Regions from separate parts of the Dactylosporangium sp. CA-139114 genome, predicted to be linked through region 1. Evidence: riboswitches for the same ligand, from Rfam matches in the RefSeq annotation. Region 1 holds a riboswitch; each other region holds the start of a gene.
What was found. A riboswitch is a leader RNA that binds a small molecule or an ion and turns the genes downstream of it on or off. The one in region 1 is predicted to bind cyclic di-AMP.

Region 2: linked by a shared signal. The riboswitch ahead of ACQP2P_RS05480 (NlpC/P60 family protein) and the one ahead of ACQP2P_RS44830 (coiled-coil domain-containing protein) in region 1 are both predicted to bind cyclic di-AMP.
Region 3: linked by a shared signal. The riboswitch ahead of ACQP2P_RS39565 (hypothetical protein) and the one ahead of ACQP2P_RS44830 (coiled-coil domain-containing protein) in region 1 are both predicted to bind cyclic di-AMP.

What each region holds. Positions count from the first base shown of each region.
Region 1 is NZ_CP192080.1:9,954,565-9,964,549, reverse strand. It holds gene ACQP2P_RS44875 (hypothetical protein) at 1-43, opposite strand, end outside; gene ACQP2P_RS44870 (alpha/beta hydrolase) at 226-1,836, opposite strand; gene ACQP2P_RS44865 (RNA ligase family protein) at 2,006-2,767, shown strand; gene ACQP2P_RS44860 (AAA family ATPase) at 2,764-3,684, shown strand; gene ACQP2P_RS44855 (hypothetical protein) at 3,681-4,403, opposite strand; gene ACQP2P_RS44850 (hypothetical protein) at 4,471-4,743, opposite strand; gene ACQP2P_RS44845 (hypothetical protein) at 4,788-5,093, opposite strand; gene ACQP2P_RS44840 (App1 family protein) at 5,262-6,323, shown strand; gene ACQP2P_RS44835 (exopolyphosphatase) at 6,320-7,282, opposite strand; gene ACQP2P_RS44830 (coiled-coil domain-containing protein) at 7,355-8,377, opposite strand; cyclic di-AMP (ydaO/yuaA leader) riboswitch at 8,387-8,535, opposite strand; gene ACQP2P_RS44825 (glycoside hydrolase family 19 protein) at 8,784-9,908, shown strand.
Region 2 is NZ_CP192080.1:1,207,911-1,217,895, reverse strand. It holds gene ACQP2P_RS05515 (DUF5753 domain-containing protein) at 1-279, shown strand, start outside; gene ACQP2P_RS05510 (ABC transporter substrate-binding protein) at 286-1,584, opposite strand; gene ACQP2P_RS05505 (branched-chain amino acid ABC transporter permease) at 1,593-2,693, opposite strand; gene ACQP2P_RS05500 (branched-chain amino acid ABC transporter permease) at 2,690-3,577, opposite strand; gene ACQP2P_RS05495 (AMP-dependent synthetase/ligase) at 3,574-5,367, opposite strand; gene ACQP2P_RS05490 (ABC transporter ATP-binding protein) at 5,364-6,131, opposite strand; gene ACQP2P_RS05485 (ABC transporter ATP-binding protein) at 6,214-6,948, opposite strand; cyclic di-AMP (ydaO/yuaA leader) riboswitch at 7,249-7,410, shown strand; gene ACQP2P_RS05480 (NlpC/P60 family protein) at 7,475-8,356, shown strand; gene ACQP2P_RS05475 (methyltransferase domain-containing protein) at 8,420-9,199, shown strand; gene ACQP2P_RS05470 (Rv0361 family membrane protein) at 9,592-9,985, shown strand, end outside.
Region 3 is NZ_CP192080.1:8,818,826-8,828,810, reverse strand. It holds gene ACQP2P_RS39585 (NAD(P)/FAD-dependent oxidoreductase) at 1-1,010, shown strand, start outside; gene ACQP2P_RS39580 (aldo/keto reductase) at 1,025-1,852, opposite strand; gene ACQP2P_RS39575 (hypothetical protein) at 2,171-2,377, shown strand; gene ACQP2P_RS39570 (diguanylate cyclase domain-containing protein) at 2,458-4,002, shown strand; cyclic di-AMP (ydaO/yuaA leader) riboswitch at 4,076-4,215, shown strand; gene ACQP2P_RS39565 (hypothetical protein) at 4,386-5,114, shown strand; gene ACQP2P_RS39560 (SigE family RNA polymerase sigma factor) at 5,540-6,058, opposite strand; gene ACQP2P_RS39555 (polyprenyl synthetase family protein) at 6,309-7,724, opposite strand; gene dnaG (DNA primase) at 8,389-9,985, shown strand, end outside.

The sequences.
Region 1 (9,985 bases):
ACTGCGTACGTCCCTCGACGGCGTTGCCCGTTTGCTCAGACACTGAGCCCTCTCCCGTAGGTGTGGTGGACCAGACTCGCGCGAAGCGCGGGCTGGGCGGCGGCGCACAAGGTAGCCACCGGAGGCGGGCGGTTCACGGGAGAGTCAGCCTTCGGTCACTCGGCGCCGAACAAGGAGAGGGGCGCGGCCGCAGTGGCCGCGCCCCTCACTTCGGTGCCTGCGTGCTCAGTGGTGCACGGGGTAGAGCGGTTCGCGGGCGACGGCGCTGTTGTCCGCCCGCAGCGTCTGGACCGAGGCCGCGGAGGCCGCGGTCGGGTCCGGCTGCGGCAGGGAGTCGCAGTTCTTGTCGGCGCGGTCGCCCGACTTGCGCTGCGGCAGCTTGCCGGTGGAGAGGTAGTCCGCGATCGTGTCGTCGATGCACGCGTTGCCGTTCAGCGAGTTGGCGTGCGTGGTCTGACCGACCTCGGCCAGCAGGGCGCTGTGCGGGAAGAGCCGCCGCGCCTCCAGGCTGCCCTCGAACGGGGTGGCCGCGTCGAGGGTGGTGCCGACGAACAGGACGCTCTTGACCTTGGAGCCGTCGACCTTGACCGGCTTCTGGGCCTTGGCCGGCCAGGAGAGGCACGGCGCGTTGAACCAGGTGTTCGACCAGGTCATGAACGGCGCCTTGAGGAACGTCAGCCAGTTGTCGCGCTGCCACTGGTTCCAGCTCTGCGGCCACTGCACGTCGGTGCACTGCACCGCGTTGTAGACCGCGAAGCCGTTGTCGTCGCCGGGCGCGATGTAGTTGTTGTAGGCCTCGACGATGACCTCGGTGTTGTGGTCGTTGGCCCAGCCCGCGAAGGCGTCGGCCAGCTCCAGCCACGTCGACTGGTAGTAGCCGGCGTAGAGGAAGATGTCCGTCCACTCGCTCGCGCCCACGACGCCGCCGGCCGGGGCCGAGCGCAGCTTCTGCTGCTCGGCGTACCAGCGCAGCTCGACCTGCTTCTCGGTCTTGCCGAGGTGGTACACGCTGTCGTACTTGGCCAGCCAGCCGAACCAGATCTCGACGTTGCGCTGGAAGTTGGTGTCCTGGTCCAGGTTGGCCTGGTACCACACCTTGCGCACGTCGACGTTGCCGTCGAGCACCATGCGCCGGACCTTGTCCGGGTGCAGCGTGCCGTAGACCTGGCCGAGGTACGTGCCGTACGAGAAGCCGTAGTAGTTGATCTGCTGCGCGCCGAGCGCCTTGCGGATCGACTCCATGTCGTTGACCGAGTCGACGGTGCTCATGTGGTTGAGCAGCTCACCGCCGGCCTTGCCGCACGCCTTGGCGTAGCCCTTGGACTTGTCGAGCCAGAGGTTCTCGAGGTTCTTGTTCCAGGGGACGTACTCGGGGCGCGGGCCGGCGAAGTAGTCGTCGTCGCAGTGCAGCGCGGGAACGCTCGAGCCGACGCCGCGGGGGTCGAAGCCGATCCAGTCGTAGGCCTCGCCGGCGCCGTTCGGCACGTATTCGCCCAGGACCGACAGCGTCAGCCCGGACCCGCCGGGGCCGCCCGGGTTGACCAGCATGACGCCCTGGTAGTCCTTGTCCGCCACCTTGTGCTTGATGCGCGAGACGGCGATCTGGATCTTCTTGCCGTTGGGCTTGCTGTAGTCGAGGGGCACGTCGAGCAGGCCGCACTCGGCCCCGCGGCGCTGCATGCCGGCGCTCGCGCACTGGCCCCACGGGATCGAGGCCGAGTAACCCTCGGCGCTCGGCGAGCCGGGCGCCGCCAGGGCACTCGAGGCCGGGGCGACGGCCGCGAGCAGGCCCGCGGCGGTGAAGAGGACCAGCCCCTTCACGGTTTTCTTCGTCAAGACAACCCTCCCAATTTGCCCAAATCTGTGCAGTGGCCAGCTGATTCGGGTCAAACAATGTCACGCCGATGCTTTCGGCCCGGCCCGCCGCGCGGAAGCCGCAACACCCTTTCCAACACCCGACGAAAACCGATGTCGGGCAACCGGCGGGCTCCGGTACAACGGTGTGATGCTGCGCAAGTACCCTCGGACGCCGCACCTGCAGGGTTCGCGGCTGCAGCCCGGGGACCACGACCTCGCCCAGGTGCCGTTTGCGGAGCTGGCCGGGCGGGCGCTGGTGGTGGAGGAGAAGCTCGACGGGGCGAACGCCGCGATCAGCTTCGATGCCGACGGCACGCTGCGGCTGCAGTCGCGCGGCCACTATCTGTCGGGCGGCCCGCGCGAGCAGCAGTTCGCCCCGTTCAAGGCCTGGGCGGCCGGCGTCCGATACGGACTGTGGCCCGTGTTGCGGGCGCGCTTCATCCTGTACGGCGAGTGGCTGTACGCGAAGCACACCGTGTTCTATGACGCGCTACCGCATCACTTCTGCGAGTTCGACGTCTACGACCGTCAATCCGAAACGTTTCTGTCCACGCCCCGCCGGCGGGAACTGCTCGACGGGCTCGGCATCGCCTCCGTGCCGGTCCTGGGCGAGGACGTGTTCCCCGACCTCGCGGCGCTGACCAAGCTCGTCGGCCCGTCGACCTGCCGCACCGGCGGCTGGCGGGACGCGCTGCGCGAGGCGGCCGTGACCGGGGGCGCCGACCCGGACCAGGTCGTGCGCGAGACCGACATGTCCGAGGAGATGGAGGGGCTGTACCTCAAGCTCGAGGACGCCGACACGGTGCTGGGCCGCTACAAGTGGGTGCGGCCGAGCTTCCACACGGCGATCCTGGACTCGGGCAGCCACTGGCAGGACCGCCCGATCGTGGCCAACCGGGTCCGGGCATGAAGCTCCTGGAGCGCCTGGAACCGACCCCGGTCACCGAGGCGCTCGAGCGCCTGGAGGAGTTTCGCGGCCGGCCGCGAGAGCAACAGCAGCGGTTGTACTGTGCGGCCGCGCTCCTGCATCGCGGCGAGCACGCCGCCCGGAAGCTGCTGTGGGAGCTCGGGGCGCCGATCGCCTGGCGGGAGCATGTCGCGGCGCTCGTGCGCTTCCGACGCCTGCCGTTCGACGCGCTGGAGCATCCCGACCTCGACCGCGCGGCCTTCCGGGTGAGTCTGCTGGCCCGCAACGACGAGCTGGCGCTGCTGGCGAGGGCCGCGGCGGACGGAGATCCGGCGCGGCTCGCGGCGATCGCGCTCTTCAGCGAGTACACCTGCGGCTTGGGGTGTTTCGCAGCGCAGCGCGGCTTCTCCTCCGACCACGCGCGGTTCGCGTATTTCCGGACCCCGGGGCGGGACCCGGACTACGCCGCCTTCGACGACACCCGGTGCACCGTGACCGTGATGTCCGGACTGCCCGGCTCCGGCAAGGACCACTGGGTCGCGGCCAACCGGCCCGGCGTGCCGGTCGTGAGCCTCGACGACCTGCGCGACGAGCTGGGCGTGGGCCCCACGCAGGACCAGGGTCCGGTGGTGGCCGCGGCGTACGCGCGCGCGAAGGAGCACCTGCGCGCCGGCTCCCCGTACGTCTGGAACGCCACGAACGTGACCCGCGCGCTGCGGTCGCGGGCCATCGGGGTGGCCGCCGACTACGGCGCGCGGGTCGAGGTGATCAGCGTCGAGGCCCCGCCGGACGTCGTGCACCGGCGCAACCGGGCGCGGGCGCGGGTCGTGCCGCCGGCCGTGATCGACCGGATGGCCGGGCGCTGGGAGCCGCCCGACCCGACCGAGGCGCACTCGGTCCGCTGGGTCAGCAATCCCTAGCCGCGGGTGGCCGACCGCTGGCGCTGCATCGCGAGGGCCTGCAGGGCCGACGAGCGGATCAGCAGGAGCGGGCTGAGCGGCTCGTTGGCGGCGATGGCGCGCGCGTAGGGGCGGTTGTTCGTGGCCCAGCCGTCGTGGATGTCGTACTCGATCGACAGCGACCCGTTGTTCGACATCTGGTAGTCCAGCAGCACGCCGGGGCCGAGCGAGCGGGTCGCGATCTCGCCGGCCATGTGCGGGATCGGCGAGAAGAAGAAGGCGACCTTCGGGATCGGCTGGAACAGGTCCACGTCGATCAGGTCGAAGACGCCCATCGGCTGGTACATCCCGTGCGAGTCGTGGATGCAGAGCCCGGCGCCGAGCTCGGTCCGGCCCGTGTTGTCGATCTCCATGTGCCCGGCCGGGCCGCCCGGGGTCACGATGCCGGCGCCGTCGTTGCCCGAGACGGTCAGCACGCTGCCCAGCGGGGCCGGGTAGTTGTGGGTGGCGACGATCTTGGTGCTGGGCGCGTGCGGGGTGTGGCGGGTGGTGTACATCGAGTACGTTTCGGTCCACGTGATCTCGAGGTGCCGCTCGAGGTAGTGGGCGGAGAGCCAGATCGTCGGCGCGCCGCTCGCCGAGGTGGCGATCGCGTGGAGCCCGAAGAGCGCGAAGTGGTGGTCGCGCAGCTGGTCGATCGTGGCCTCGTTCATGTCGATCGTGAGTTTGTGCTGCTCCACGCTGTCCTCCTGGGTTGGTGCGGCTCTGCAGACAGTGTGGAGCGGACAGGTTGCACGATCGGGGCAATCAGTGAAAATCCCTCACGATCGACTGGGCGGCCCGGCGCAGCTCGTGCTCGTCGGGCAGCCAGGCGTCGGCGATGTCGGGGTGCAGGCTCGCGCGGGTGATCTCGAGGAGCCGGTGGCTCACCTCGTCCACGGACTCGCCGTGGTAGTCGTGCTCGATGACCCCGGCGGCGCGCTGCAGCGCCGATGTCAGCTGCGCCTCCAGCGGCTCCTGCAGCCGCTGGACGGCGGGGTCGGCGTGGGCCGGGTCGATGGTGACGTGCAGTTCCTGCATGGCCGTGGTACTGCCCTTTCGCGGCACATTTCATGCAGGGCAGTTCAGGCGGCCACCCTGCGGATGACCGCGCCCGGCCGGCGCAGGGTGCGGATCGCGCGCAGCGTCTTGGATTCCTCGGCCGGGTAGGTCGCCCGGACCTGCGCCAGCGCCCACGCCATGCGGGCGACGGCGGTCTCCGGGTGGTCCCCGAACTCGCTCGCGACCCGGGCCGCGCAACCCTGCACGCCCACGCGGCGCAGCGTCGCCGCGATCGCCATCCGGATCTCGCTACGCGCCGGGGTCTGCGAGCCCTGCAGATCCGAGGCGAACAGCGCCTCGGCCCGAACGGCCTCGAATGTGGTAGCCATCTCGCACCTCCTGTGCGCTGTCAGTGTGTTCCTGATGACACTCACGCTAGAAGTGCCGCGGCGGTTCTGGTTCACGGATTCATGCCACCGTCGCCTACTGGTCACGTTGGGTTGATCGGCTAGCCGGGTGCAGGGGTGGCGGGCGTGTGGCAGGGTGGGACAGTGTCCCTGACCCCCAGCTCTCCGACCAGCGCGCCACTGCCGCTGCACCGGGCGGCGCGCATCGAGGACGCGTTCCACGGCCTCCTGGAGCGGCGGCTGCGCCGGCGGGGCTGGAAGGTTGCCGTCACCGCCTACACGGGCTACGGCTCGTCCGCGACCGAGACCAGGCCGGGCTGGGTGCGGGTCCTCGGCCGGGTGCTGCTGGCCCGCATCGACCCGAGGCCCGGCAAGCGCCTGAAGAAGCTGCGCGGCTGGCGCTCGTTCACCGCCGTGTCGGTCAGCAACGCGCTCGTGCGCATCGAGGTCGGCGGGCGCGCCAGCGAGGTGCGCTGCGACCGGGGCGGGTTCATCGACTTCGTGGTCGAGGCCGACCTGCCCCCCGGGTGGGGCACGGTGACGCTGCAGTGTGAGGACAGCGCCCCCGTCGAGGCGCCGATCCGGATCATCGACCCCGTCGCCACCCGCTTCGGGATCGTCTCCGACGTGGACGACACGGTCATGATCACCACGCTGCCGCGGCCGCTGCTGGCCGCGTGGAACACCTTCGTGCTCGATGAGCACGCCCGGGCATCGGTACCGGGGATGGCGGTGCTGTACGAGCGGCTGGTCAACGCCAACCCGGGCGCGCCCGTCTTCTACCTGTCCACCGGCGCCTGGAACGTGGCGGCGACCCTCACGCGGTTCCTGTCCCGGCACCTCTACCCGGCCGGGCCGCTGCTGCTCACCGACTGGGGGCCCCAGCCGGACCGGTTCTTCCGCAGCGGCCAGGCGCACAAGCGGGCCTCGCTGTCGCGGCTCGCCCAGGAGTTCCCCGACATCCGATGGCTGCTCGTCGGCGACGACGGCCAGCACGACCCGGAGATCTACGCCGAGTTCGCCGCGGAGCACCCGGACAGCATCGCCGCGGTCGCGATCCGGCACCTGTCGCCGACGCAGGCGGTGCTGGCCGGCGGGTTCCCGGGCGTGGCCGGCAGCCCGCGGCGCTTCCCGCCCAACGACCGGCGCTGGCTGGGCGCCCCGGACGGCGCCGGCCTGTGGCGCCTGCTGCGGGACACCGAGATCCTCTAGTGCTTGGTCGCCGCCGTTGAGCTCATCGGCGCGCCGACCTTCTCGATCAGGTCGTGCAGCACCTGCTCGGACTGGTCGTGCGGGACCTGGCAGGTGCCCGCGGCGAGGTGGCCGCCGCCGCCGTACTGCAGCATGACCGACCCGATGTCCGTCGGGGACGTGCGGTCCAGGATCGACTTGCCGACCGCGAAGACCGTGTTGAGCTTCTGCTTGCCCCAGATGACGTGGATCGAGACGCGGGCCTCGGGGAAGAGTGCGTAGACCATGAAGCGGTTCCCGGCGTAGATCGTCTCCTCGTCGCGCAGGTCGACCACGACCACGTCGCCGTGCATGTGCGACACCCGGCGCAGCTGGTCCACGAAGAGGTCCTGCTGCTCCCGGAACAGCTCGGCCCGCTCGGCCACGTCCGGCAGGGCCAGGATCTCCTCGACGTCCTGGTGGTCGATGCACGCGTCGATGAGCTGCATCATGAGCTGGTAGTTGGAGATGCGGAACTGGCGGAAGCGGCCCAGCCCGGTGCGGCTGTCCATCAGGAAGTTCAGCAGCGTCCAGCCGGTCGGCTGCAGGATCTCGGTGATGTCGTACTGCGCGGAGTCGGCCCGGTCCACGGCGACCATGAGCTCGTCGGAGACCTGCGGGAAGCGCTCGGCGCCGCCGTAGTGGTCGTAGATCACCCGGGCCGCCGACGGGGCCTCCGCGTCGATGACGTGATTGGTCGCCTGCCCGTGTTGGAGCTTGGCCGCTCTGAGCGTCTCCGAGTGATGGTGATCGAAGACCAGGTGGGCGCCGGGGGCGTACGGCAGGTTGGTGAGGATGTCCGTCGGCCCGACCTCGACCGCGCCGTCCTGCACGTCCTTCGGGTGCACGAACGTGATGTCGCCGATGAGGTCGAGGTGCCGCAGCAGGACCGCGCAGACCAGTCCGTCGAAGTCGCTGCGGGTCACGAGACGGTACTTCACTGCTATTCCCCCTGCGACGGAAACGGCCGGTCGATGGTTGCCCCATCGGCCGGCCGGTCGCGCGTTTGAGGATTACAGGATCGACAGGTGCACGTGATTCGTGTGGTCACTGGAGGGATCGCCGGCGACGCCGCTGTAATGGTGCCAGCCCACCGCCGGGGTCCAGATCTCCTTGAACCAGATGACGTACATGACGCCGAGCTGGTTCGCGTTCTTCACGAAGTACGCGGCCAGCGTGCTGCCGTAGACGTAGTCGTCACCGGAGGCCACGCCACCGAATCCGTTCTTCGTCTGGACCGAGAAGTCGCACGCCCGGCCCTTGGGGTGCTCGTAGGGCCCGCTCGGCCGGAAGCACGCGACGAACCGCTTGAAGCCGTCCTTCTGCGCCTCCTGCATCGCGTGGAGCATGCGCGGGGTGATGCAGCCGGTGGTCGTGGGGTCCTTGACGCTGCACGACTCCTTCGGCAGCCCGCCGCTGGACGTGCGCGGCACCGGGTCGGCGGTCGGCAGGTTCGCGGTGACGAAGCCCTTGCTCGGCCCGCCGGCCAGCTTCAGGGCGGTCTCCGCGTCCTTCTTCTTCTGCTCCATCGTCTGGACCTGCTGCTGCTGCGCGGCGACCTCGTCCTCGAGCGCCTTCTTCTGCGCGGCCTGGCTCTCCTTGAGCCCCTTGAGCTCGTGCAGCAGGTTGTCGTTGTGGTGGGCGATCTGGTTGATGGTGTCGGCCCGCTCGGCGAAGCTGTCCGGGGTGCCGGCGTCCATCAGCGCGGCGAACGTCGTCAGCGGGCCGGTGCGGTAGGCCGCGACGGCGACCGCCGCCACCTGCTCCTGGACCGTGGCCAGCTGGGCCTCGGTCGCCTGCAGCTGCGCGGTGAGCTCGCCCTGGCGCTTGACCGAGGCGTCGAACTTCTCCTTCGCCTCGGACCAGGCGCGGGTGCTGTCCTCGAGCACGGAGCCCAGGGTCGGGTTCGCGCTGGACCCCTCGTCGCCGGTGTCGCCGCCGGGCTCGGCCGCGGCGGGCGTGGCGGCGAGCCCCCCGACTACCAGAGCCGCCAGCAGCGCGACGATCATGCGCCGGTAGGGATGTCGCGATGACATCTGGTTCGTTGTTCCTTCCGTCGGCCGCCGACCGAGTTAGCTGACGGGTTCGGGACGGAACGATCCCTACCGCCCCTCCGATCGGGAAGGGCGGACTCACCCCAACGTAACGGTGGGTCCCCGGCTCGCCACGTGCGGCGATTGGGCGGCAGCCCCGCCCGGCACCGGGGGCGGCGCCTGCTGGACGTGACCGTGGGTCACTGTACCCAGGGCGCTTCTTTTGCGCACCGCACCGTTTGTGCGGAGATCTTTTCGACCTGGACTAAGTGATGCAGATCACTCGCCGCGCCCGGGCCTCAAGGCAACCGTAAATATTCTTCATAAAAAGATGACGTTCGCTCCTTCGACCCGCGGTGCCTGGTCATATGGGCTGGTCAATCGGCTGGTTCAGAAGGAGTGATCAACGGTGTCGAGAGTCCGCCTGCTGGCGATGCTCGCCGCGGTGACCATCGCGGGAGGGGTGGTCGCGGTGTTCAACATGCTGCCCGCCTCGGCCGCGTCGTGCAGCCCCGCGTGGCAGGCCTCCGCGGTCTACACCGGAGGCGCGACGGTCTCCCGCAACGGCCACAACTACCTCGCCAAGTGGTGGACGCAGAACGAGGCGCCGCCCGGGACCACCGGGGTGTGGCAGGACCAGGGCTCCTGCGGCGGTGGCGGCGGTTCGCCGGCGACCCAGCCGCCCCAGACCGGCTCGGCCGGCGGCTGCGACTTCCCGGCGTGGGTGCAGGGCCGCAACTACGTGACCGGCGACATCGTGAAGTTCACGGACGGCAAGTTCTACATCGCCGAGCACGACAACCCCGGCTACAGCCCCGTGATCAGCACCTGGTTCTGGGACCCGTACACCTGCTCGGGCACCGGCACCGGCACCGGCACCGGCGGCGGCACGACTCCGCCCCCCTCCAACGGCTCCTTCGTGGTCAGCGAGGCGCAGTTCAACCAGATGTTCCCGGGCCGGAACTCCTTCTACACCTACTCGGGCCTGGTGGCGGCGCTGTCGGCGTACCCCGGCTTCGCGAGGACCGGCTCGGACGACGTGCGCAAGCAGGAGGCGGCCGCGTTCCTGGCCAACGTGAACCACGAGACCGGCGGCCTGGTGTACGTCGTGGAGCAGAACACCGCGAACTACCCGCACTACTGCGACACGAGCCAGTCCTACGGCTGCCCGGCCGGCCAGTCGGCGTACTACGGCCGCGGCCCGATCCAGCTGTCGTGGAACTTCAACTACAAGGCCGCGGGCGACGCGCTCGGCATCGACCTGCTGCACAACCCGAACCTCGTGCAGACCGACTCGGCCGTCGCCTGGAAGACCGCCCTCTGGTACTGGAACACCCAGAGCGGCCCCGGCACCATGACCCCGCACAACGCGATCGTGAACGGCGCCGGCTTCGGCGAGACGATCCGGAGCATCAACGGCAGCCTGGAGTGCGGCGGGCGCAACCCGGCGCAGGTCCAGAGCCGCGTGGCGGCGTACCAGCGCTTCGTGTCCATCCTGGGCACGGGCACGGGGGCCGGCTCGCTGTCCTGCTGATCTTTCTCCCTCCGAACCCGGCGGCGGCCCTCCCATGGGGTGTGGGGGGCCGCCGCCGGGCGTTTTCGGGTCTGGTC
Region 2 (9,985 bases), 1.5 Mb from region 1:
GACCAGCTCGAGCACACGATCGAGGTGGCGCAGCGCCCGTACGCCGACATCCGGGTGGTGCCGCTCGGGGCCGGCTACCACCCGGGCTGGGACGGCGACTTCACGCTGCTGGAGTTCGGTGCCGACGACGGCGTGCTCTGGCGTCAGCACCTGCTCTGGGAGGAACCGGAGCTCATCGCGGCGTACCGCGCGATCCTCGAACGGCTGACGAACCTCGCGCTGTCGCAGGAGGCCACGCTGGACCTCATGCGACAGGTCGCGGGCGAGCTCAAGAAGTAACGCCGCTCAGAACTTCTCGTAGCAGGGCTTGTCGAGCTTGTAGTCCTTGGCCGTGGGGCCGACGAAGTAGTCCTTGACCAGCGGCACGTCGGTCGTGCCGTTGCCGGTGGCGGGGCTGTAGAGCAGCGACTGGCGCAACTGCCCGCCGGGGCCGCCGGCGTAGTTGCCGGCGCCGTCGGGCAGCATGCCCTCGTAGTCGACCTTGGTCAGCGACTTCGCGGCCTTCACGAGCCCGGCCCGGGTCAGGTCGCCGTCGGCCTGGGCCTTCTTGAGCGCCGCGAGCAGCGGGTACGACCAGACCCAGCCGGACGTGTAGCCGTCGTTCGGGGTGACCGATGAGCCCAGCGCCTCGCGCATGGCCCTGTGGCCGGGCGAGTCGCTCGAGAACGTCTTCCACGGCGCGGTCTGCAGGTAGAGCGCCTTGAGCGCCGGGGCGGCCGGGCTCTGCAGCAGGCCCGGGTTCCACGACGGGCTGGTGCCGATGAACTTGCCGGTGTAGCCGCGCTGGGCGGCCCCGCCGACGACCGCGGCGGTGTCGGCCGGCCCGGTGGTGATGATGACCAGGTCCGGCTTCTGGCTGACGATCGCGTTGATCGCGCCGGCCTGCTTGTCGGTGCCGGAGTCCGTCTTCACGTCGATGAACGTGAGGCCGTTGCTCGCCGCGGCGATCCTGGTGCCCGCGGCGGCGTCGTCGCCGTAGTCGCCGGCCAGGTGGACAGCCATGACGGATCTGGGCTTGAAGGCGTCCTTGGCGTAGTCGACGGCGTTCATCGACTCGAAGCAGTAGTTGGCGCCGGACTCGAGGATGTTGTCCTCGAACGCGTACGCCGACGTCCACGCGGCCGGGGTGGCCAGCACGTTGTTCTGCCGCATGTCGGGCAGGATCGCGGCCGTGGTCGGCGAGCCCAGCGACTGCGCGAGGGCCAGGACGCTGCCCTTGATCTCCTGGTACACCTCGTTGTGGGTCTGCGGGTTGTACTTGTTGTCGCGCACGTAGGTCTCGGCGTCGACGTCGTAGCCGCCGATCCCGCCCTGCGCGTTGACGCGCTGCCAGAACTTCTTCTGGGCCTCGGTGATCGGCACGGCGAGCGCGTGGAACGGCCCGACGGTGAGGTCGGAGATGGTGCCGAGGTAGATGCACCCGCGGTCCTTGTGCTCGGACTTCGGGCACGGTTCCTTGGTGATGCCGGTGTCGGTCTTCACACCGCCGGCACCCTGGGCGTCGGTCTTGTCCGCGCCCCGACAGGCGGAGAGCCCGGCCACGGCGAGCACCGCGGCCAGGGTGAGGGCACCCAACCTTTGCATGGAGCCTCCTAGTGCGAGAAGGGCCAGGATTTCCAGTAGTTGCGCAGCCGTATCCAGATGCCGAACAGCCCCCGCGGCTCGAAGATGAGGAACACGACGATCAGCACGCCGTAGAGGACGGTCTCGAGCTGGTAGGCGTTCGGCGACTGCGCCGGGGACGAGCTGATGAACGGCAGGAGCGACGGGATCTCCCGGGTCAGCCGCGGCAGCAGCGTGATGAGGAAGGCGCCCAGGATCGCGCCGCTCACGGTGCCGGCCCCGCCGATGAGGATCATGGCGATGTACTGCACCGAGAGCAGCAGGTCGAACGAGGTCGGGTCGAAGTAGCCGGCCCCGACGTAGAGCAGCGCACCGGCGCAGCCCGCGTAGCACGACGACACCCCGAAGGCGACCGTCTTGTAGCGGGCCAGGTTGACCCCGATCACGCCGGCGGCGATGTCACGGTCCCGGATGGCGGTGAGCGCCCGGCCCACGCGCGAGCGGGCGAGGTTGCGCGCGGCCAGGGCGCCGATCAGCAGCAGGACCAGCATCAGCAGGTACAACTTCTGGTCCCTGGTCAGGAATGCGCCCGACGTGTTGAGGTCGAGGCCCAGCAGCGACGGGGCCGGGGGCCGGCGGCCCACGCCGGGGCCGCCGGTCAGCTCGGACCAGCCGTTGATGACGTGCCCGCCGATGAAGACCAGCCCGAGCGTGACCACGGCCAGGTAGAGCCCGCGCAGCCGGGTGGCCAGCGGCGCGACCAGCATCCCGGCCAGCGCCGCGACCAGGCCGGCCGCGGGCAGCCAGACCAGGATCTCGGTGACCCCGAAGCCGATCGTGCGCCCGTCCGGGTCGCCGGCCAGCGCGGCCGCCGTGTAGGCGCCGATGGCGAGGAAGAACGCGTGGCCGAGGGACACCTGCCCGGCGAGGCCGGTGACGATGTTGAGGCCGAGCGCGCCGAGGGCCGTGACGCACGCGAGGCCGAGCAGCTGCAGCACGTCGTCCCGCACCAGCAACGGCATCGCCAGCGCGACGAGCAGCCCCGCGAGCACGAACGAGCGTTGGACGGCGGTGCCGAACAGCGCGAGGTCCTGGGAGTACGCGGTGTGCAGCAGTGGACGCTTGTTCATACGCGTGTGACCTCCCGGGTGCCGAACAGCCCGTAGGGGCGCACCAGCAGGACGAGCAGCATGACGACGTAGGGCGTGACGACGGAGACGTTGCCGCCGAGCCACGGCAGGTGGCCCTGGTAGGCCGCGGTGACCTCCTGCACCACCCCGACCACGACCCCGCCGATGACCGCCCCGGGCAGCGAGTCCAGCCCGCCGAGGATGATCACGGGGAGCGCGGTCAGCGCGACCAGCCACAGCGACTCGCTGACGCTGCCGCCGACCGCGGCGAAGGTGCCGGCCACGGCCGCGAGGGCCCCCGCCAGCGCCCACGACATCGCGAAGACCGACCCGACGCTGACCCCCTGCGCGAGCGCGGCCTCCTGGTCGTAGGCGGCGGCCCGCATGGCCAGACCGGTGCGGGTGTACCGGAAGAAGGCGAACAGCCCCGCGATGAGCACCGCGGTCGTGAGCACCATCGCCACGTGCCGCTGCTCCACGACGATCCCGCCGGGCAGCCGGAACACCTTCAGCCCCCACGGGTCGCCGACGTGGCGCACGTCGAGGCCGATGAAGGCGTTGTCGGCGACCCGCACGGCGATGTCGATGCCGAGCGTGATGATGGCGACGGTGAACACGGGGCGGCCGATCATCGGGCGCACCGCGAGCCGCTCGACGCCCAGGGCCAGGCCGCCGGTGAGCGCGGCCGCGGCGACCAGGGCCGCGAAGAAGCCGAGCGGGCCGGCGAGGTACGTCACCAGCACCGCCCCGGCGAGCATGAACGACGGCTGGGCGAACGAGATCACCCGCGTCGCCTTGTAGATGATCACGAAGCCGAGGCCCAACAGCGCGTACACGCTGCCGGTGCCGATGCCCCGCAGCACGCTTTCGAGCAGATCCTTCACGCGGGACTCCGGTACATCTCGTCGACCTCGGCGCGGAAGGCCTCGACGACCGCGGCGCGGCGCACCTTCTGCGTGGCGGTCAGCTCTCCGCTCTCGTGGTCGAGCTCCTTGGGCAGCAGCCGGAAGGCCTTGAGCCGCTCGACCGGCGCGCGGCCGGCGTTGACCTCGTCGACGATGCCGCGCACGAGGGCCAGCACCTCCGGCTTGCCGGACAGGTCGCGGTAGGTGGTGTAGACCAGGCCCCGCCGCCGGGCCCAGTCGCCGACGGTCTCCAGCTCGATGCCGACCAGCGCGGTGAGGAACGCCCGGCGGTCCCCGACGACGACGGCCTCCCTGATGTACGGGGAAGCCTTGAGCGCGTTCTCCAGCTCGCTGGGCGCGATGTTCTTGCCGCCCGCGGTGATGATGATGTCCTTGGCGCGGTCGGTGATGCGCAGGTGCGTGCCGTCGAGCACCCCGATGTCCCCGGTGCGCAGCCAGCCGTCGGCGGTGAGCGCCGCGGCGGTGGCGTCCGGGTCGGCGTAGTAGCCGGCGAACGTCCCCGCGTGCCGGGTCAGGATCTCGCCGCCGTCGCCGATGCGGACCTCGACCCCGGGCTGGGGCTCGCCGACGGTGCCGAGGCGGATGCGGCCGGGCCGGTTGGCGGTGGCGATGGCGGCGTTCTCCGTCATGCCGTACACCTCGTGCATCGGCACCCCGATGCCCATGAAGAACCGCAGCACCTCGGGCGCGACGGGGGCGGCGCCGCTGGCCGCGTACCGCACGTGCCGCAGCCCGATCCGCTCCCGCAGCGCGCGGTAGCAGCACAGCCAGCCCAGCGCGTAGCGCAGCCGGCTGCCGGGGGTGTGCCGCCCGCCGTTGGCGGCGAGGGTGGCCCCGATGTCGTCGGCGACCCGCAGCCACAGCCGGGCGTTGGCGCGCTTGAGCCTCGACGCGCCGGCGATGCGCGTGGTGACGCCGGCGAGCATCTTCTCCCAGATGCGCGGGACCCCGAAGAGGATCGTCGGCTGTACCTCGCGCAGATCCGCCTGCACGGTCGCGATCGACTCGCCGAAGTGCACGACCACGCCCGTGGCCGCGCCGAGCCACACGGTGAAGACGCGCTCGGCCACGTGACACAGCGGCAGATACGACAGCAGCAGGTCCCGGGGGCCGGGCGGCGGATCGGTGAGCCCGCCCTCGCCGCGCAGCACGCCGACGGCGAAGTCCACATTGGACACGGTGAGCATCGCGCCCTTGGGCCGCCCGGTCGTGCCGGAGGTGTAGACGAGCGTCGCCAGGTCGCCGGGCTCGGCCGCGAGCTCGAGGTCCTCCTCGCAGACGCCGGCGAGCAGGTCGCCCCAGAAGAGCAGGCGATCGTTGCCGTACCGGTTGCGGATGCCCTTCGGATCGAGGTACACGATCTTGAGCAGTTGCGGGCAGTCCCCGAGCACCGCCAGGGCCTTGTCCACCTGCTCCTGGTCCTCGGCGATGAGCACCTTCGCGCCGCAGTGGGCCAGCAACCGGCCGATGTCGCCGGCCGGGCTGGTCGGGTAGAGCCCGACGGTCGCGGCGCGCAGCGCCACCGTGGCGACGTCGGCGAAGAGCCACTCGGGCCGGTTCTCGGACAGGATCGCGACCCGGTCGCCCGGCTCGACGCCGAGCCCGCGCAGCGCGTGGGCGACCGACCGGGCCGTGTCCCAGTACTGCCGCCAGGTGATCTCGCGCCAGATGCCGCGGTGCTTCTCCCGCAGCGCGACCGCGTCCGGGGTCCGCCGCGCCCGATCGCGGACCAGGGTGGCGATGGTCATGCCGCCTCCCCCAGGTAGGCGCGGATCACGTCGGGGTGCCGCTGGACCTCTTGCGGCGTGCCGCACGCGACCGGCGTCCCGAAGTCGACCACCAGCACCCGGTCGGCGAGGTCCATGACCAGGCCCATGTCGTGCTCGACGAGGATCATCGGGATGCCCAGCTCGTCGCGAATGTCGAGGATGTACCGCGCCATGTCCTCGGTCTCCTCGAGGTTCATGCCGGCGACCGGCTCGTCGAGCAGGAGCAGCCGCGGCTGCATGGCGAGCGCGCGGCCCAGCTCCACCCGCTTCTGCACGCCGTACGGCAGCAGCCCCACCGGCATCCGGCGCCACGGCGCGAGCTCGAGGAAGTCGACGATCTCCTCGACCCGGGCCCGGTTGGCCAGCTCCTCGCGGCGGGCGCGGCCGAGCCAGGCGATCGCGGCCAGGGTGCCGTAGCGCATGTGGTGGTGCCGGCCCAGCATCAGGTTCTCCACGACCGTGAGCTGGCGGAACAGCTCGACGTTCTGGAACGTGCGGGCGACGCCGAGCCGGGCGACGCGGTCGGGGCGCGCGCCGGTGATGTCGGTGTCGCCGAGCAGGACCCGGCCGTGCTGGGGGCGGTACACCCCGGAGATCACGTTGAAGATGGACGTCTTGCCGGCGCCGTTGGGGCCGATCACCGCGAAGAGCTCGTCGGCGCCGACGCTGAAGTCGACCCCGTTGATCGCCTTGACGCCCGCGAAACTCAACCGCACGTCTCTGAAGCTCAGCACATCACTCACGACGCCACCTCCGCAAGCTCCGGTGCCGCCGCGAGAAAGCTGTGCTTATGGTGAGCGGCCCCTCCGCTCCGCTCCGGACCGCTCACGACAACCACCGCTTCCGCCGCTTGTAGTGCTTGACCTCGCGGAACGAGTGGGCGGCGTGCGAGCCGAGGTAGAACTCGCGGATGTCGTCGTCGGTGAGCAGGTCGGCGGCGGGCTTGTCGAGCACGACCTTGCCGTTCTCCAGCACGTATCCGTGCTCGGCGACGGAGAGCGCCATGGCCGCGTTCTGCTCGACCAGCAGCACGGCGGTGCCGGCCCGGTTGATCTGCACGATCAGGTCCCGCACCTGCTCGACCATGCGCGGGGCCAGGCCCAGGCTCGGCTCGTCCAGCAGCAGGTACTTCGGGTCGGACATGAGCGCCCGGCCCATCGCGAGCATCTGCTGCTCGCCGCCGGAGAGGTAGCCGGCCACGGCCGCGCGCCGCTGCTTGAGCACCGGGAAGAGCGCGTACATGCGCTCCATCGCCTCGGCCGCGCCGCGGCGGCGGGTGTGGGCACCCAGCCGCAGGTTCTCCTCGACGGTGAGCTCGGCGAAGGTGCGCCGGCCCTCCATCACCTGACTGATCCCGCGCCGGACGATCGCGGCGGGGCGCAGACGGTGGACGGGAGTGTCGCCCAGGGTGACGCAGCCGCGCGTCACGGCCCCGTCGTGGACGCCCAGCAGGCCGGACAGCGCCCGCAGCAGCGTGGTCTTGCCGGCGCCGTTCGCGCCGAGGAGGGCGACGATCCGGCCCTCCGGGACGGCGAGGCTCACGCCCCGCAACACCAGCATCACATCGTCGTAGACGACCTCGAGGTTCTGGACCCGTAGCACGTGCGGACCCCCGAACTATTTGCACCGGCGGTGTAAGAAGTTAGGAGTATTTAACCCGCTCCCGCGTGAGAATCAAGCCCCGAATCTGTAACCGTCCGGCACCGATGTCACGGTCCGGCACGGGTGGCCAACCGGCGGTAATCCGGACTTTTGGGGTAATAGATATTGAGCGGGACGCACGCCTTTCGCCCGGCGGATGCTCACGTTAAGTTAGGCGCTGGCCTGCCCGGCAGTCCGTCATCCACCCCGGATGGCACCGGGCAAGCGCCGCCGAATCGAGCTCCGCGCGCACCCACTCCGGGCGTGCGCATCGAGCCGGGGACCCATACCTCTGGGGTGAATCCGCAACACTGCGGTAGGGCGCTCTCTCTTCCCGCCCGAACCCGTCAGCTAACCCGGTAGGCGGTCGGTGCAGAAGGGTCTCCCCTTGTCCACTGGACATCGTGCCCGCCGTTCGGCGCTACGGACCCTGCTCATCGGGTTCGTGTCACTCGCTGTGATGGCACCCGCCACGGTCGCACACGCCGACCCGACGCTCGCCGAGATCGAGGCCCAGCTCGACAAGCAGAACGACGAGCTCGAGCACACGATCGAGGCCTGGAACAAGATCAACTCCGACCTGGCCACCTCGCAGACCAGCGCGAAGGCGCTCGAGGACGGCGTGGCCAACGCCAACGCCGGCGTCGAGCAGATCGCCATCGCCGCGTTCAAGACCAACGGCAGCCTGCGCAACCTCAACCTCGTCCTCAACGCGACGTCGTCGGGCTCGCTCATGGACCAGCTGTCGATGCTGCAGCAGATCACGCGTCAGCAGCAGAAGGAGATCGACGACTACAAGGCCGCCAAGGCCAAGCTGGACGAGACGATCGCGGGCCAGAACGCGCAGAAGGCCGACCTCGAGAACAAGCGCAAGCAGATCGAGGGCGACGTCAAGAAGCTCCAGGACCTGCAGAGGAAGGCGGCCAACGCGGGCGCCAAGAAGGTGGCGTACAACAGCGTCAAGGCGCCACAGGTCGACGACGCCACACGCCAGAAGGTCATCAACTTCGCCTACGCGCAGCAGGGTGAGCCCTACCACTGGGGTTCGGCCGGCCCGGACCAGTGGGACTGCTCAGGGCTGACGATGATGGCCTGGAAGCAGGTCGGCGCGAATCTGCCGCACGTCGCCGCGGACCAGTGGAAGGTCGTGCAGCACATTTCCGCGTCGGAGGCCCGCCCCGGTGACCTGGTCTTCATGAACAACCTCGGCCACGTCGGCATCTACGTCTCGCCAGGCCGGATGATCCACGCCCCGCATACGGGCGACGTGGTGCGGGAGGCCAACATCAGCGGCAGCGTCTACGGATACGGCCGCGTCAAGATCTAGGCTCCCGACGACGATGTGCAGGGCCGCGGATCGCGACGATCCGCGGCCCTTCATCATTGGGGCATGGCGTCCTGGGATCCGCAGCAGTACGAGCGCTTCGCCGACGAGCGCGCCCGGCCCTTCCGCGAGCTCGTGGCCCGCATCCCCACCACGTCCGCGGTCGCCGTCGTCGACCTCGGCTGCGGCCCCGGCACCATGACCGCCACCCTCGCGACCCGCTGGCCGGACGCGGCGATCCTCGGCCTCGACTCCTCGCCGGCGATGATCGCGGCGGCCGCGGAGCACCGCAGCGCCCAGCTGACCTTCCAGCTCGCCGACGCGGCCGAGTGGCGGCCCCAGCGCGGCTCCCTCGACGTCATCGTGGCCAACGCCTCGCTGCAGTGGGTCGGCGACCACGAGACGCTGCTGCCGCTGTGGGCGGCGGCGCTCGACGACGGCGGGACGCTCGCCTTCCAGGTGCCGCTCTCCTTCGACCCGGGCATGGTCGCGGTGGCGGCGCGGGAGCGCTGGGCACCGCTGCTGGGCGGCGCCTCGGGCACCACGGGACCGCGCTCGGCGTCGCCGGTGCTGGGCGCGGCCGACTACGTACGGTTGCTGTCCGGGGCCGGCCTGACCGTCGACGCGTGGGAGACGACCTACTACCACGTGCTGCCCGGCGAGGACCCGGTCTTCGAGTGGTTCAAGGGAACCGGCCTGCGGCCTTACCTCGACGCCTTGTCCGGGGCCGATCTGGAGGAGTTCACGGCGGATGTCAAGGAGCGAATGCGGCAGCTGTACCCGCGCGAGCCCTTCGGCACGATCCTGCCGTTCCCTCGCCTCTTCGTCGTCGCCCAGCGCGCCTGAGACTCCCGGCTCGCGGCTCGCGGCTCCCGTTTTCGCGGCCCTCGTTTCGCGGCTGGCGGCTCGCGGCCGTCGTTTCGGGGCTGGCGGCTCGCGGCCCTCGTTCGCGGCCTTCGTTTCGCGGCCCTCGTTCGCGGCCCTCGTTCGCGGCCGTCGTTTCGCGGCCCTCGTTCGCGGCCTTCGTTTCGCGGCCTTCGTTTCGCGGCTCGCGCCTCGCGGCTCGCGCCTCGCGGCTCGCGCCTCGCGTTCCGCGGCTACGGCCCTGGGCATGGCCGCTCGCACGTGCCGACCGCGCCGTGACGTCGTTCCCATTCGCGCGGATCGTCGCGCATCGGGCATGACCTACGTCAAATGGTTTACATCAGGACCTGATCGCGATTCATACGCTGAGGCGCGTGAGCAAAACCTGGAAGATCATTATTTTCGGCGCGATCGGCCTCTTCGTGCTCTGCTGCGGAGGCGGCGTCGCCGGAATTTTCTTTGTCGTCAACGGCTCCACCAAAGAACCCAAGGCCGCGACCGGGGACTTCCTCACCGCGCTCGAGACCGGCAGGACCCAGGCCGCCTACGACCTGCTGTGCTCTTCGGCGCAGCAGCAGTACGGGCCGGAGACCTTCGAGGCGTACGTCAAGAAGGACCCCATCACCGCCCACGACATCAGCTGGGGCGGCTCCTACAGCAACAACAACGGCAACGAGAGCGCCTCGATCGACGCCAGCGTGACCTACCAGAACGCCGGCAAGTCCAGCCACACCTTCGACCTGATCAAGGAGAGCGGCTCCTGGAAGG
Region 3 (9,985 bases), 1.1 Mb from region 1:
TCACCCACCTGAACCCGGCGGCGCACGTCGTTGTTCTGGACGGCGTCGACGAGCTGCGCTATGACAGGCTCCTGCTCGCGACGGGCTCGCGGGTGCGCACCCTGGACGTGCCCGGACATGGTTTGCACGGCGTCCGCTACCTGCGCACGCTCGACGAGTCCGACGCGCTGCTGGAGCACCTGCGCACGGCCGCGAACGTCGTCGTCATCGGCGCGGGCTGGATCGGCCTGGAGACCGCCGCCGCGGCCCGCCACCACGGGGCGAACGTGACCGTGGTCGAGCAGGCTGCCCTGCCGCTGCAGAAGGTCCTGGGCGACGAGGTGGCGTCAGTCTTCCGCGATCTGCACGAGGCCCACGGCGTCACGTTCCGCTTCGGTACCGCCGTCGCCTCCTTCGGCGGCACCGGCGCGCTCTCGTCGGTGGTGCTCACCGACGGCACCGAACTCCCCGCGGACGTGGCCGTCGTCGGCATCGGCATCCAGCCGAACACCGAGCTGGCCGTGGACGGCGGCCTCGCGGTCGACAACGGCGTGCTCGTCTCCGCGAACCTCGCGACCTCGGCCCCCGACGTCTACGCCGCGGGCGACGTGGTGAACCTCGACCACCCGCTGCTCGGCCGGCGCGTGCGGGTCGAGCACTGGGCGAACGCGCTCAACGGCGGCAAGGCCGCGGGGAAGGCCCTGCTGGGCTCGGAGCAGGTCGTGTACGACCGGGTGCCGTACTTCTTCTCGGACCAGTACGACCTCGGGATGGAGTACAGCGGGTTCGCGGTGCCGGGGGAGTACGACACCGTGGTGTTCCGCGGCGACCCGGCCGTCCGCGACGGCAAGGCGCCCGAGTTCGTCGCCTTCTGGGTCAAGGACGGGCGCGTGCTGGCGGGCATGAACGCGAACGTCTGGGACGTGACCGATCCGATCCAGGCCCTTGTCCGGGCGGGCTACAAGGGGACCGCGGTCGACCTGGCCAAGCTCGCCGACCCCGACGTACCGCTGGATCAGCTGCTCGACTGAGGACCCCGCGTCTTCTAGAACTCCTCCCAGGTAGCCGGGTCCTGTTTGACGGGCACCTGAGCAACGGAGTCGACGACGGCCATGTCGGCCGCGGAGAGCTCGAACCCGAACAGGTCGGCATTCGCGCGCTGCCGCGAGGGGTCCGACGAGTGCGGGACGACGGTGACCCGGCGCTGGAGCAGCCAGCGCAGCACGACCTGAGCGGGGGTGACGCCAAGCCGATCGGCCACGGCCACGATGCCGGAGTCTTCGAGCACGCCGGTGTTGCGCTCGAGCGGGCTCCACGCCTGCACGACGGTGCCCTTGCCCTGCACGGCGCCGACGAGCTCGGCCCGCGCGTGGGACGGCGAGACCTGGAGCTGGTCGACGGCGGGGACGATGCCGGTCGCGGCGACCACGGCGTCGATGTGCTCGGGGAGGAAGTTGGAGACGCCGAGGGAGCGGATGAGGCCCTCGCGGTGCAGCTCGGCCATCTCGGCGTACGAGTCCACGTACCGGCCCACGGCCGGCAGGGGCCAGTGGATGAGGTACAGGTCGACGTGGTCCAGGCCGAGGCGTTCGAGCGACGCTTCGAGCGCGGCGCGGGTCGAGCCGCGGCCCTGGTCGGCGCCGCGGAGCTTGGTGGTGATGAACAGGTCGGCCCGGTCGAGGCCGGATTCGCGCACGGCGGCGCCGACGGCGTCCTCGTTGCCGTAGGAGGCGGCGGTGTCGAGCAGGCGGTAGCCCGACGCCAGGGCGGCGAGGATGGCTTCGGTGGCTGGGCGGCCCTTGAGGGGGTAGGTGCCGTAGCCGACGACCGGCATTTCGTGGCCGGAGTTCAGGGTTACGGTCGGGATCTTCATAGTTCAACCCTACGCACGCGGGCGCGCCGAGCCCGTGACTGCGCCGCATGGTGGTTGCGCCGCTCCTGTGGCTGGGCGGCGGCGCGGCGCGAGGGCGATGCGGCGGTGCGTGCCCGTAAAAACGCCAAAACGTGCGCAATTGCGGGAAATGCGGCAAAAGCTGCACGATGCGCTATGTGCGGGGTGGGGCGTCCACCAGCGCCGACCGGTCGTCCAGCAAGCGCGCCTATCCGAACTCGCGCGTCCAGCTGACGGGCGCTCGCGGGGGTATACGCCCTGGCGGCGAATTTGCACGATCTGCCCGGGTGTGACCGTCAGATGCGCAGCTTCGTCGACGTCAACCACAGGGCCGCGCTCGCCCCGGCCCGCGGCTTCCCACCGAGGTCCGAGCCGGCCGTGAAGCTGCGGCAGCTGAGCATCCGCATGCTGCCGTACCTGCCGGGCAAGGGCCTGATGATCGCCGCGATGACCCGCGAGACCCGCCGCGCCGCGGGAGTCCTGCGACGGCCCGCCGCAATCTCGTGACGCCGAAAGGGTTTACTTCAGATCCGGTTTGATGCGTCGATGTAGGGGTGCAAGGTCGGCCGGATGCGGGTAGGCGAGCGATGCGTGATCGAGACGCGGCGATGGCCGCGATCCGCTCCGTGTACCGCATCACGGGCCGCATCAACACCGGCACCACGCTGGCCGAGACGCTGCAGCTCATCGTGGACGCCGTCGTGGACGGGACCGGGTTCGCCGTCGCCGTGGTCAACTACCTGCACCCGGAGGGCGAGTACGAGGCGATCGCGCTGGCCGGCTCGGAGGAGGCGCGCGCGACGCTGCTCGGGACGCGGTACCCGGCGGCGGAGCTCGATGCGTACCTCGGGCGCACGGAGGCGTGGGGGCAGCTGCGGTACCTCCCGCACGAGCGGCACAGCGATCACATCCACTCCTGGGTGCCCGAGACCGTGCCCGGCATCGAGGACGTGCCCGAGGAGGAGCGCTGGCACCCGCTCGACGCCCTGTTCGCCCCGCTGCGGGCGCCCGACGGCGAGCTGGTCGGCATCCTCGGCGTCGACCTGCCCACCGACGGTCGCCGGCCCGGGCCGCTGCAGCGCGAGCTGCTGGAGATGCTCGCCGCGCAGGCCGGCATCGCGATCAACAACGCCAATCTCGTCGAGGCCCTGCAGCGGGAGCGCCGCCACCTGGCCGCCAGCGAAGAGGCCTTCCGGCTGGCCTTCACGGGTGCTGGTACGGGCATGTGCATGCTCGGCCTCGCCGGCGCCACCCAGGCCCGGATGACCCGCGTCAACCCCGCCCTGTGCGAGCTGCTCGGCCGCAGCGAGGCGGAGCTGCTCGAACTGCGCGTCGCCGAGCTCCTGCACCCCGACGACCTCGACATGGCCCGGCTCGCCTTCGCCGCCGCGACCACGGGCAAGGGCACCCAGGTGCGCGACTACGAGGTCCGCTGCGTGCGCGGCGACGGCACGGTGATCTGGGTCGCCACGACGCTGTCCATCGTGGACGGGCCGCCCGCCTTCGGCATCCTGCAGGTCCAGGACATCACCGAGCGCAAGGCGGCCGAGGCCGACCTGGTGCGCCGGGCGTCCCGGGACCCGCTCACGGGCCTGGCCAACCGCGACGCGCTGGCCGCGCCGCTCGCCGCCGCGGTCCGCCGGGCGCGTTCCGGGCGCGGCACCGGGGCGCTGCTCTTCTGCGACCTCGACGACTTCAAGTCGGTCAACGACACGCTCGGTCACGACGCCGGGGACGCGGTGCTCGTCGCCGTGGCCCAGCGGCTGTGCGCGCTCGTGCGGCCCGGTGACACCGTGGCCCGCCTCGGCGGCGACGAGTTCGTGGTGCTCGCCGCCGACCTGCCCGGCACCGACGCCGCCGGCCTGGCCGCGCTCGTCGACCGGGTCGAGCGGGCCGTCTCGGCACCGGTGGTGCACGACGGGCACGTGCTGCGGGTGCGGGTCAGCGTCGGGGCGGCCGTGATCGATGACACGGTGCTCGATGCCGGGGCCGCCCTGCGCCTGGCGGATCGGGCGATGTACCAGGTCAAGGGCGCACGGCACCGGCGCGGGATGACCGATCGTGTGACAGCGCACGGTGAGCGTTCCGGTGCGCCGGGTGGTATCCCGTTGCTGTGGCTGGCCGAGTCCTGAAGTCCCCGTTACTGTCGGGTGGTCTGCCACGGGAGACGCGCCCCGAAACGCGGGGCCACCGGGCAGGCGCCGTCGAGTCGCGACGCTCACTTCGGCGTCGTGAGCCGGGGACCCATCGCAGTCCTTGGGGTGTATCCGTGACCGAGTCACGGTAGGGCGAATCCTCCCGCCCGAACCCGTCAGCTAACCCGGTAGGCGGCACCGGAAGGAGAACTTCTCGTGTTCGTCGACGCCCTGTGTCGTCTTTCCCTCGGACGGGTGATCGCCAGGACCTGACCTGGCCCGTGTCCACCCGCTGACCGTTCGCTTCGCCGCCGCGCGATCCCTCTCGTACCACGGGATCGTGCCGATGGCGTGCGCCCGCATCCGTCTGAGGAATGATCTTGCTGAAACCGTTACCGCGCCAATTCCAGCCGCGCCATCGCCGGCCACTGCTGACCGTCAAACCCGTCGCCGTCTCCGCCGTCGTCCTGTCCGCCACGCTGCTCGCGTCCGGCTCGGCCGGCCACTCCGCCACCGCCACCGCCGGCGCGTCGCGCCCGCCGGTCGCCGCGCCCGCCGCACCCGCGCCGGTGTTCGCCGAGGACGCCTCGCTCGTGCTGTCCCAGCTCGACGGGCAGGCCTCGCTCTCCGGCGCGCCCGCCCCCGCGCCGGCCGCCCCGCCCCCGCCCGCCCTGCCGCGGCCGGTCGCCGGGCTGAACCAGACCCAGATGAACAACGCGGCCGCGATCGTCCGGCAGGGCCGCGCCCAGGGCATGCCCGAGAAGGGGCTCGTCGTCGCGGTCGCCACCGCGATGCAGGAGAGCGACCTGTACAACGTCGCCAGCCCGGCCGTCCCGTCCTCGATGAAGCTGCCGCACGACGCCGTCTCGACCGATCACGACTCGGTCGGGCTGTTCCAGCAGCGCGCGAGCCAGGGCTGGGGCAGCGTGGCCGAGCTCATGGACCCGGCGCACTCGGCCGCGCTGTTCTACTCGGCGCTCGCCCAGGTGTCCGGCTGGCAGAACATGAGCGTCACGGCCGCGGCCCAGGCGGTCCAGCGCTCCGCGTACCCGGGGGCGTACCAGAAGCACGCCGACCGGGCCGCGCAGGTCGTCGCCGCGATCGCCTGAGCCGCCCAGCGAACGGGATCGATGCTCTACTCGTTCTCGTGGGCGGCCATCGGGCGGCGGATTGTCCATCGCGCCGGACGTGTCGGGCAGCGGCTCGTCCGCCGCGCTGGACGTGTCGGGCATCGGCTCGTCCGCCGCCCTGGACGCGTCGGGCATCGGCTCGTCCGCCGCGCTGGACGTGTCGGGCATCGGCTCGTCCGCCGCCCTGGACGCGCCGGGCACCGGGCCGCCCCCCGGCCGCCCCGGCGGCGTGATCGCCACCCCGGCGACGAGCGCGAGCACCGCCGCGGCCACCGCTCCGGCCGCGGCCGTGGCCCGCCGCCGGCGCCGCCGCCCGTCGGTCACCACCCGCCCCAGGTCGACGCGCGAGGCCGGGGCCTCGTCACCGTCGCGCATGAGGACCCGCAGGCCCTCCTCCCAGTCGTTCACCGCGCCCTCCCCGCGTGCTCGGTGGTCTCGGCGAGCAGCCGGCGCATCGTGGCCAGCGCGGCCGAGGTCTGACTCTTGACCGTGCCCGGCGCGCAGCGCAGCGCCCGGGCCGTCTGCTCGACGGACATGTCACAGAAGAACCGCAGCACCAGTACGGCCCGCTGCCGGTCGGGCAGCCGCGCCATCGCCTGCCGCAACTCGAGCCCCGCGGGGATGCCCTGCAGCGCGGCGTCCTCGGCCGGCCGCTCCGGCACCCGGTCCACGAGCGACACGCGCGAGGACCAGCCGCGCCGACGCTCGTCGATGAACCGGTGCACCAGCACGGTGCGCACGTACGCGTCGACGTTCCCGGCCCGCCGGATCCGCCGCCAGCGCACGTACACGTCCGTGAGCGCGCGCTGCACGATGTCGTCCCCGCGCGTCCAGTCCCCGCAGAGCAGGTACGCCGCGCGCCGCAGCCCGGGCAGCCGCGCCCGCACGAACTCGTGGAACTCCTGCTCGACGGCATCCACCATGATCGCTGCCTCCCCCGCCTCACCCCCTTAGGCGTACGCGGGCCTCGCCCCGGTTCGCCCGAGCCGAGGATTCGCGCGTGCCGGGCATCGGCGGCGACACACTCGGCGCGCAGTGGGTGGCCGGGCTCAGTGTTGCGAGGAGACCGTGTGCAGCGGGGAACGGCGGTCCTGTTCAGCGCGGCGTGGCGGGGAGGTCGTGTTCAGCGGGGAGCGGCGGCCGTGTTCAGCGCGGCGTGGCGGGAGGTTGTGCTCAGCGGGGAGTGGCGGTCGCGCGGCGGGCCAGCGCGACGAGCTCGGCCACGGCCGTGGGGGAGGGCGACGCGAGGTCGAGCGCCAGCAGCGCCTGGGAGAGCAGCTCCTCGGCCTGGCGGCGGCACCACTCGCGGGCGCCCGACTGCTCGATCGTCTTCGCGGCGCGCTCCACGTCCGCGTCGCTGAGCCGGGCCCGGCCCTCGAAGAGCGCGGCCAGCTCGTCGGCGCCGGCCGCGATCGCCGCGGCCACCGGCAGTGATCGCCGCCGCCGGCGCAGGTCGGGCCCGATGCCGCCGCGCTCGCCCCAGATGCCCAGGAGGTCCTCGGTGAACTGCACCGCGAGGCCCAGCCGCACGCCGAACAGCCGCAGCCGCTCCACCTGCGCCGGATCCCCGCCGCCGGCCACCGCACCCAGGGCGCAGGCGGCGCCGAACAGCGCACCGGTGCGCTGCTCGACCATGGCCAGGCAGTCGCGCAGGAGATCGGTACGCTCCTCGCCGCCCACCGGCCCCCGCCCCGCGTCCACCGCACGCCCCCGGGCGTTGCCGGCCCCGTCCTCGTCGGCGGTGCGGCGCTGCGGGTGCGATGCCGCGCCGGTGTCGTCGGCCTCGTGGCGGTCCGCGCTCACGGCCGGCGAGTCGGCGGCGAGTCCGGCCCGGGTGCGGCCGGCCTCGGAGGAGTCGCGGGCCGGGCGCTGGTCGGCGGCGAGTCCGGCCCGGGTGTGGCCGGCCTCGGAGGAGTCGCGGGCCGGGCGCCGGTCGGCGGCGAGTCCGGCCCGGGTGTGGCCGGCCTCGGAGCAGTCGCGGGCCGGGCGCCGGTCGGCGGTCGACGGCTGCGTGCGGGCCAGGGGCGGGGTGTCGCGCAGGGCCAGGGAGGCGTGCTGCCCGTGCAGGAGCTCCTGCACCGCGTCGCCCAGGATGCGCAGCATGGCCCGGTCGGCTCCGGGGCGGCCGGGGCGCTGGCGGGGGCGGGCGGGGCTGCTGTGGGTCGGGTCGCCGGTGGCGATCACGTCGAAGGCGAGGGCCAGCAGGGCCTCGCCGCCGAGGGAGGCGGGCTCGGCGCCGACCACGCTCCAGGCGGTGCCGTCGGGGTGCTCGTCGACCAGGTCGCGGCGGATCGCGGACCAGTGGTGCAGGAGCTCGACGGCGACGGCCGAGGGCACCGCGTCGTGGGGGTCGCCGCCGACCGCGTCGGCGCACACCAGGGTCAGGGCGCTGCGTATCGAGGCGGCGGGGGCGTCCTCGCCGCCCCAGGTGCGGTGGTGCCAGCCCAGCTGCAGCTCGGCGACCTCCCGGGACGGCTCGGGCAGGCGCCCGATCGCCGTTCGCAGGGGCGGGTCGACCAGGCGGCCGGCCCAGCGCAGGACGTCATCCGTGGTCCGCAGCACGATGACCACCGCGGTCGCACCACCCATCGCCAGAGGGAGCACGCAGCAGGTGCTCGAGATCGGGCCGTGCCGATGCGAGCCGTCGGCGCCCGTGAACCTGGTCAAGTATGCCGAAGCGGCCGGGTGCGCATGCCGGATTCCGCAATGGAGGGGCCGTGTGGCGAAGACCGCATTCGCCCGTACGGTGCGTGTCGCGCCGAAATCCGCGTGTCGCCCGCCCGGGCGTACCCGGGCGCGTCCCCAACGATCAGCGTGTCGCCCGCCGGAGCGTGCCCGGGCGCGTCCCCAACGATCAGCGTGTCGCCCGCCGGAGCGTGCCCGGGCGCGTCCAGCGATCCGCGCGTCACACGCCCGGGCGTGCCGGGCGTGCCTCCCGGCGATCCGCGTGTCGCCGCCCGAGCGTGCCCCGGTCCCGCGCCGCTGCGACCTCACGATGCGCGTCACCGCCCGGCGGATCGCGCGCCGGCCGCCTGGACCCGCGATCCGCGCGTCGCCCGCTGGAGCGTGCGCCGGCTCCACTGTGGATGGTGGGGTGTCGGAGGCCATAGGGCCTTATCGCCCCGGTGGGTGCCCGGGGAGGGTGCGGGGGAGGCGCCCGGAGAGGCGTCGGCGGCGTGCGAGTCGTAAATTGTCGTAGCCGCGAGGCAGGATGTATGACAGCGCGCAAGCCGGACTGGTGGGGAGGTGGCGGTTGGCCGGCAAGATCAAGGACGAGGACATCGCCCTGGTCCGGGAGCGCACGTCGATCGAGGACGTGATCTCCGAGCACGTCACGCTGCGGTCGGCGGGTGGCGGCAACCTCAAGGGGCTGTGCCCGTTCCACGACGAGAAGACCGCCTCGTTCAACGTCTCACCGACCCGCAACGTGTATTTCTGTCACGGCTGTGGCGCCGGTGGCGACGCGATCAAGTTCCTGATGGACCACGACCATCTCTCGTTCGTGGAGTCCGTCGAGCGGCTGGCGTCCAAGGCCGGGCTGCAGCTGCACTACGTCGAGGCCGGCAGCGCCCCGGTGCGGCCCAGTGGCCAGAAGCACCGGCTGATCGCCGCGCACGCCGAGGCGGCGCGCTTCTACGCCGCGCAGCTCGGCACGCCCGGGGCCCGCAAGGCGCGCGAGTTCCTGGCGCAGCGCGGGTTCAGCAAGGAGGCGGCCGAGCGCTACGGGTGCGGGTTCGCCCCGGAGGGCTGGGACAACCTGGCCAAGCACCTGCGGGTGCAGGGGTTCTCGGCGCAGGAGCTGATCACCGCCGGGCTGTGCCGCGAGGGGCGCTCCGGCGGGCTCATCGACCGGTTCCGGCGGCGGCTCGTGTGGCCGATCAGGGACATCTCGGGCGAGGTGATCGGCTTCGGCGCGCGGAAGCTGTTCGATGACGACGACGGGCCGAAATACCTCAACACGCCCGAGACGCCGCTGTACAAGAAGTCGCACGTGCTCTACGGCATCGACCAGGCCAAGCGCGAGATCGCCAAGCAGAGCCGGGTCGTGATCGTGGAGGGGTACACCGACGTGATGGCCTGCCACCTCGCGGGCGTCCCGGTGGCCGTGGCGACCTGCGGCACCGCGTTCGGCGGCGACCACATCTCGGTGCTGCGGCGGCTGCTCATGGACGCCGACGGCTACGGCGGCGAGATCATCTTCACGTTCGACGGCGACGCGGCCGGGCAGAAGGCGGCGCTGCGCGCGTTCGAGGACGATCAGCGCTTCGTCGCCCAGACGTTCATCGCGGTCGGCCCGGACAACATGGACCCGTGCGAGCTGCGGCTGGCCAAGGGCGACGCGGCCGTGCGGGACCTGGTCGCCGACCGGCAGCCGCTGCTCGACTTCGCGCTGCGCTCGGTCATCCAGCGCTTCGACCTCGACACCGCCGAGGGCCGCGTCGGCGCCCTGCGGGCCACCGCGCCGCTGGTCGCGAAGATCAAGGACCGGACGCTGCGGCCCGAATACGCGCGCAAGCTCGCCGGGGACCTCGGCATGGAGCTCGAGACGGTGCAGCGCTCGGTGGCCTCGGCGGCCAAGGGCGTCATCGACCCGATGCCGCCCACGCAGCAGCGCCGCGTGCTCGCCCCGGACAGCGCCGAGGCGCTGGTCGAGCGGGAGGCGCTGAAGCTCGCGCTGCAGCAGCCGGCCCTCGCCGGGCCGATGTTCGACGCGATCGGCCCAGAAATGTATACGCATCCGACCTACAGCGCCCTGCGCACCGCGGTGCTGGAGGCGGGCGGCGCGTCGAGCGCGACCGGCGGGGCGGTCTGGATCGAGCAGGTCCGCGAGGCCTGCCTGGACCTGGCCG